DNA from 3 places in the Stenotrophomonas maltophilia group sp. LNF247 genome. Region 1 is predicted to be linked to each of the others. Evidence: predicted binding sites of a transcription regulator. Region 1 holds the regulator's gene; each other region holds the start of a gene.
What was found. The regulator HrcA, encoded in region 1, represses chaperone genes, less so after heat shock. The targets are predictions, from matches to a motif close to TTNGCACTCNNNNNNNNNGAGTGCNAA.
Positions count from the first base shown of each region.

Region 2: ACTXG9_RS12080 (co-chaperone GroES) is a predicted target of HrcA. The motif match lies at 835-861, and genes of this name have one in related genera.
Region 3: rpoH (RNA polymerase sigma factor RpoH) is a predicted target of HrcA. The motif match lies at 1,246-1,272, and genes of this name have one in related genera.

Region 1 covers NZ_JBSRQL010000021.1:52,261-54,461, reverse strand. Annotated here, with positions in the region: gene grpE (nucleotide exchange factor GrpE) at 1-269, opposite strand, end outside; gene hrcA (heat-inducible transcriptional repressor HrcA) at 333-1,397, opposite strand; gene recN (DNA repair protein RecN) at 1,513-2,201, shown strand, end outside.
Region 2 covers NZ_JBSRQL010000010.1:130,974-133,174, reverse strand. Annotated here, with positions in the region: gene groL (chaperonin GroEL) at 1-416, opposite strand, end outside; gene ACTXG9_RS12080 (co-chaperone GroES) at 501-788, opposite strand; gene ACTXG9_RS12075 (endonuclease) at 1,100-2,201, shown strand, end outside.
Region 3 covers NZ_JBSRQL010000010.1:93,785-95,985, forward strand. Annotated here, with positions in the region: gene ACTXG9_RS11885 (response regulator) at 1-295, shown strand, start outside; gene ung (uracil-DNA glycosylase) at 292-1,005, shown strand; gene rpoH (RNA polymerase sigma factor RpoH) at 1,284-2,159, shown strand.

The sequences.
Region 1 (2,201 bases):
TCGCCGGCGGCCTTCAGGCCGGCGTCCAGGCTGTCGAACACGGGGAGCAGATCGCCCAGCAGCTTCTCGTTGGCGAACTTGCGGGCCTGCTCGATGTCACGGGCAACGCGCTTGCGCTGGTTCTCCAGGTCGGCGCGCTCACGCAGGGCATCGGCCTTGACCTGTTCGATTTCGGCGCGCAGGCGCTCGACTTCGTCGTTGACGCCGGCGGTGGCGGCCGCATCGGCGGCACTCTGCTGGGATTCGATATCTGGCTGTTCGTGGTTCATGTCTGGGTCCCTGGCGGTCAAACTCCGCCTCCAACCACCCTAGTGTGGGCGGGATGCTGCGTTTCAAGCGTCGGATGTTCCCGGCGTGCGCGAGGCCGGTGAAAAGGCCGCGCCGAGCACATCGGCCGTGGCCTGGACCAGCGGGATCACGCGGTCGTAGGCCATCCGCTTGGGACCGATCACGCCCAGCACGCCCAGCACCTGGCCGTTGGCGGTGTACGGGGCGGTGACCAGCGAGACGCCCTGCAGCGGCATCATCCCGGTCTCCTCGCCGATGAAGATGCGCACGCCCGGCGCCTGGATGGTCCGCTCCAGCAGCTGCAGGATCTCGCGCTTGCTGGAGAACAGCTCGAACAGTTCGCGCAGGCGCTCCAGGTCAGACAGGTCCTGCACCCCCATCAGCCGGGTCTGGCCGGCCACCAGCATGTCGTCGGCCGGCGGCTGCAGGGCCTGTTCGGCCAGTTCGATGCTGTGCGCCAGCAGCTGTTCCAGTTCGGACCGGGCATCGCGCAGTTCCAGCAGCAGGCGGGTGCGGATCTCGGCCAGCGGCAGGCCGGCGAAATGCGCATTGAGGTAGTTGGCGACCTGCTCCAGCTGCCCCGGCGCAAACTCCTGGCGGGTCTCGATGACCCGGTTCTGTACCTCGTTGTCGGCGAACACCAGGATCGCCAGCACCCGCCGTCCGTCCAGCGCCACGAAATCGATCTGGCGGAAGGCGAACTGCTCCCGCCGCGGGGCGCTGACCACGCCGACGAAGTGGCTCATCGCCGACAACAGTTCCGAAGCGCTGCCGAGCAGGGCCTGGGTGCTGCCACCGCCGGCCAGCTCCTGGCGCAGCCGGGCCAGCTCGCCCTCGCCCGGCGGCTGCATCTGCAGCAGGCTGTCGACGAATACCCGGTAGCCGTGCGCGGTCGGTACCCGCCCGGCCGAGGTATGCGGCGAGGCCAGCAGGCCCAGGTCCTCCAGGTCGCCGAGGATGTTGCGGATGGTGGCCGGGCTGACCTCCAGCCCGGCCACGCGTGCCAGCGTCTGCGAGCCCACCGGCTCACCGTCCTGGATATAACGCGCGATCAGCGTGCGCAGCAGATGGCGCGCACGCGGGGCAAGCTGGTCGGGAGAACCGTGCATGGAATCAACCTGTGAGACACGGACACTAGATAATGGCGGCGCATCACCTTGGCAAGTCATTGGACCTCCCGCGCCCGCGTGCTAGCGTTGCGCGGCTGCTGATACCCCCTTACCCATGCTCAGACATCTTTCGATCAAGGATTTCGCCGTCGTCCGCGCTACCGAACTGGAGTTTGGGCCAGGCATGACCGTGGTTTCAGGCGAGACCGGCGCCGGCAAGTCGCTGATGGTCGACGCGCTGGGCTTCCTGTCCGGCCTGCGCGCCGACAGCGGCGTGGTCCGCCATGGCGCCGCCCGCGCCGAGCTTTCCGCAGAGTTCGTGCTGGACCAGCTTCAGGCTGCGCGCCAGTGGCTGGCCGACAACGAGCTGGACGACGAGGACCAATGCCAGCTGCGCCGCGTGATCCGCGCCGACGGCGGTTCCCGGGCCTGGATCAACGGCCGCCCGGTGACCCTGGCCCAGCTGGGCGACCTGGCCTCGTTGCTGGTGGAGATCCACGGCCAGCACGAACAGCAGGCCCTGCTGACGCGCCCGTCGCAGCTGGCGCTGCTGGATGCCTATGCCGGCAACGAGAACGAACGCCGCCAGGTACGGCGCGCCGCCGCGGCCTGGCAGGCACTGGTCGATGAATCGCTGGCGCTGTCGCAACAGGGCGACGTCAGTGACCGGATCGGCTTCCTCGAGCACCAGCTGCGCGAACTGGACCGGGAAGACCTTGAGCCGGAATCGATCGCGGCACTCGGCGCCAGCCACCGTCGCCAGGCCCACGCCAGCGCCCTGCTGAGTGCCTGCCAGGCGGCCAG
Region 2 (2,201 bases), on a different contig from region 1:
GCGGTCGGCTTGGAGATGTTCTTCAGCTCGGCGACGGCGGCCGACACGGCCTTGTCGATACCGCGCTTGAGGTCCATCGGGTTCATGCCGGCGGCCACGGCCTTGGCGCCTTCGCGGATCAGGGCCTGGGCCAGCACGGTGGCGGTGGTGGTGCCGTCGCCGGCGTCGTCGTTGGTGCGCGAAGCAACTTCCTTCACCATCTGCGCGCCCATGTTCTCGAACTTGTCAGCCAGTTCGATTTCCTTGGCGACGGAGACGCCGTCCTTGGTGATGGTCGGAGCGCCGAAGCTCTTTTCCAGCACGACGTTGCGGCCCTTCGGGCCGAGCGTGGCCTTGACGGCATTGGCGAGAACGTTGACGCCGCGCACCATGCGCGAACGGGCATCTTCACCGAAACGGATATCCTTGGCAGCCATGTGCAGTTACCTCATCTGGTAGCGCCGGGCCATGCCCGGCGGCTGGGTGTTGGAATCAGGGGATGGAACAGGTCGCGCCGGGGCTCAGCCGATGACGGCGAGCACGTCGTCCTCGCGCAGGACCTTGTATTCGACGCCTTCGCTCTTGTACGAGCTGCCGGCGTACTGGCCGTAGATGACCTTGTCGCCGACCTTCAGCGACGGCGCGCGCACGTTGCCGTTGTCCAGCGGCTTGCCCGGGCCGACGGCCACGACCTCACCCTTGGTGGACTTTTCCTTGGCCGAGTCGGGGATGACGATGCCACCGGCGGAGATTTCGTCGGCTTCGATCGGCTTGACCACAACGCGGTCGTGCAGCGGCTTGATGCTCATAGGAGACCTCTTAAGTGATTGATTGGTCTAAAAAAGTCCGGCGATGTTAGCACTCGCCCCAGGCGAGTGCCAGAACCGCACGTGAAGAAACCCGACAACGTCGGGAGCAGGGCAGAGATGGAGCCCCGCCGCCCCCTTTCAAGGGCGGAATGAAAAAATTTTTCCACCCGCGCGCCTCGGCCAGGGCGTCGGTCCAGATCAATTTCGGTGACAAGCGTCGCACTGTCAGACATCTGACGTTCATTTACGACAAAGTGTCACTGGATCGGCCTTAGGCTCGGTCCGGCATTCCCAATCACAAGGAGGAGTCGATGCGATTGCTGTCCCCGCTTGCCGCAGCCTGCCTGCTGGCGCTGGCCGCTGCGCCGGCCCAGGCCGAGGTCTTCATCAACGAACTGCACTACGACGACAGCACCGCCGCCGGTGACGTCGGCGAAGCGATCGAGGTCGTAGCCACTGCCGGTGAGGACCTGTCCGGCTACCGCCTGTACCTCTACAACGGCAGCAATCCGTCCGCCGCCACCGTCTATGCCAACAACCCGGTCCCGGCCGGCACCGCCGCCGGCTGCGGCAGCGCCACCATCGCCGTGGTCAGTTACCCGACCAACGGGATCCAGAACGGCCCGACCGACGGCATCGCCCTGGTCGATGCCAGTGGCAAAGTGGTCCAGTTCCTCAGCTATGAGGGCGCCATCACCGCCTCCGGTGGCCCCGCCGCCGGCATGACCAGCCAGAACATCCCGGTAGCCGAGACCAACAGCACCGCGCCGGGCACCTCGTTGCAGCTGACCGGCAGCGGCAGCCAGTACACCCACTTCACCTGGGCCGAATCGGCCGGCCAGACCTTCGGCAGCTGCAACAACGGCCAGACTTTCAGCGGCGGTGGCACGCCAGGCCCGAACACGCCGCCGTCGGTGTCCACCACCACCCCGGCGCAGGGCAGCAGCACCTTCCCGGCTGCGGCCGATCTGGAAGTGGTGTTCAGCGAAACCGTGAACCTGGCCAGCGGCGCGTTCGCGCTGAGCTGCGGCACCTCCGGCAGCGTGCCGCTGACCTTCCCGGCCAGCGGCCGCAGCGTGAAGCTGTCCACCAACACCGCGCTGGTGGCCGGTGAAGCCTGCCGCTTCGACATCCGCGCCGCGCGCATCACCGACCTGCAGGGCGCACACCCGGCCGCCGACAGCCGCATCGCCTTCACCGTGGCCAGCACCGGCGGCAATCCGGACCCGGGCAACCCGGGCGTGCCGGCCGGCTACTACTCCAGGGTCAACACCAGCAGCCCCAGCCAGCTGCGCTGCTCGCTGCACGCCACCATCAAGGGCCATACCGCCTACCCGTACAGCGGCTCGGGCACCAATACCTGGACCATCCTGGAAATCGCCGACGAGGATCCGAACAACCCGAACCGCATCC
Region 3 (2,201 bases), on a different contig from region 1:
GTCGCTGGGCCGCAGCCGCCACCGCATCGACCTGGTGCTGACCGACGTCACCCTGAAGGGCGAGCTGAGCGGCCGCGACGTGGTGCAGCGCGTGCGCGTGGACTTCGGCTACGGCAAGCGCCGCCTGCCCGTGCTGGTGATGACCGGCGACGGCAACCCCCACAACCAGACCGGGCTGCTGCAGTCCGGTGCCAACGACCTGGTGCTCAAGCCGATCGAAGAGCGGCTGCTGGTCACCAAGGTGCTGTTCCAGCTGCGCCTGGCTCGATTGAATGATGGACCTTTGTTGCGATGATCGATGAAGTAACCGACACCCCGACGATCCAGCTGGAACCGAGCTGGAAGCAGCACGTCGGTGAGTACCTGTTGCAGCCGCAGATGCGCGAGCTGTCGGCCGTCCTGCGCCAGCGCAAGGCCAGCGGTGCGGCGGTGTTCCCGCCCGGGCCGCAGATCTTCGCAGCGTTTGACGCCACGCCGTTCGAGCAGGTGAAGGTGGTGATCCTCGGCCAGGACCCGTACCACGGGCGCGGCCAGGCCCACGGCCTGAGTTTCTCGGTACCGCCCGGCGTGCCGGTGCCGCCGTCGCTGCTGAACATCTACAAGGAGATCGAGAGCGATCTCGGTATCCCGCGCCCGGACCACGGCTGCCTGATCCCGTGGGCGCAACGGGGCGTGCTGCTGCTCAATGCCGTGCTGACGGTGGAGGAGGGCAAGGCCGGCGCGCACCAGGGCCGTGGCTGGGAAGGCTTCACCGATCATGTGGTGGACGTGCTCAACCGCGAGCGCGAAGGCCTGGTGTTCATGCTCTGGGGCGCCTACGCGCAGCAGAAGGGCAAGGTCATCGACACCCGCCGCCATCGCGTGCTGAAGGCCCCGCATCCGTCGCCGCTGTCGGCCCATCGTGGCTTCCTCGGCTGCCGCCATTTCTCCATGGCCAACGAGTACCTGCAGCGCCGCGGCCAAGCCCCGATCGACTGGTCGCTGCCGCCGCGCTCGGCGCTCTGAGCGCCGGCGAGTGGCCGGGCCTGAACGCCGGGCAACGTTCCCCGTCCTGAATGGGCCTCCGGAACGGCGCGTTCAGCTCCGCTTGACCGGAATCGGCAGGTTTTCAGTGGGTAATTGCTTGAATTCCAAGGGATTGTGAATCCCGAAAAGCGTGCTCGCCACTGTCATCGAATCGCGCTACGGTAGGGTTCTGTTTGGGACCAGTGTTGCATCAATAGGATGCTGGAACTTTTTCCTCCTTTAGCAGTCCAAATCCCGGACTGCTAAGATGGGTGCCTATGAGCCAGAACACCTCTACTGCCCTTGTGGCAAACAATCTCCCGATTCCCAGTGCGCTCGGTTCGCTGGACGCCTACATCGGTGCCGTGCACCAGATTCCGGTGCTGTCGGTCGATGACGAACAGGACCTGGCCCGTCGCTTCCGCGACGGCAACGATCTGGACGCCGCCCGCGAGCTGGTGCATTCGCACCTGCGCTTCGTGGTGCACGTGGCCCGCGGCTACAACGGCTACGGCCTCGCCCTGGGCGACCTGATCCAGGAAGGCAACATCGGCCTGATGAAGGCGGTCAAGCGCTTCGACCCGGACATGGGCGTGCGCCTGGTCTCCTTCGCCGTGCACTGGATCCGTGCCGAAATGCACGAGTTCATCCTGAAGAACTGGCGCATCGTGAAGGTCGCCACCACCAAGGCGCAGCGCAAGCTGTTCTTCAACCTGCGCAAGTCGAAGACGCGCCTGGGCTGGATGAACGCGGCGGAAGTCAGCGCGGTGGCCAAGGATCTGAACGTGTCCGAGCGCGAGGTCATGGAAATGGAGTCGCGCCTGTCCGGCCGCGATATCGGTTTCGATGCGCCGTCCGACGAGGACAACGAACACGCACCGCCGTCGCCGGCTGCGTTCCTGGTTGCCGATGACGAAGACCCGTCGATGGCTTACGAGCGCGAGGACAACGAAGACAACCAGATGCAGCTGCTGCGCGAAGGCCTGGCCGAACTGGATGCGCGTTCGCGCGACATCATCCGTCGTCGCTGGCTGGATGCCGACAGCAAGGTGACGCTGCAGGAGCTGGCCGACGAGTACGGCGTGTCCGCCGAGCGCATCCGTCAGGTCGAGGCGAACGCGCTGAAGAAGATGAAGGCGCTGTTCACCGCGTAAGGCGGGATGGCGTTGAAGCAATGAAAAGGCCCGGCACTGCCG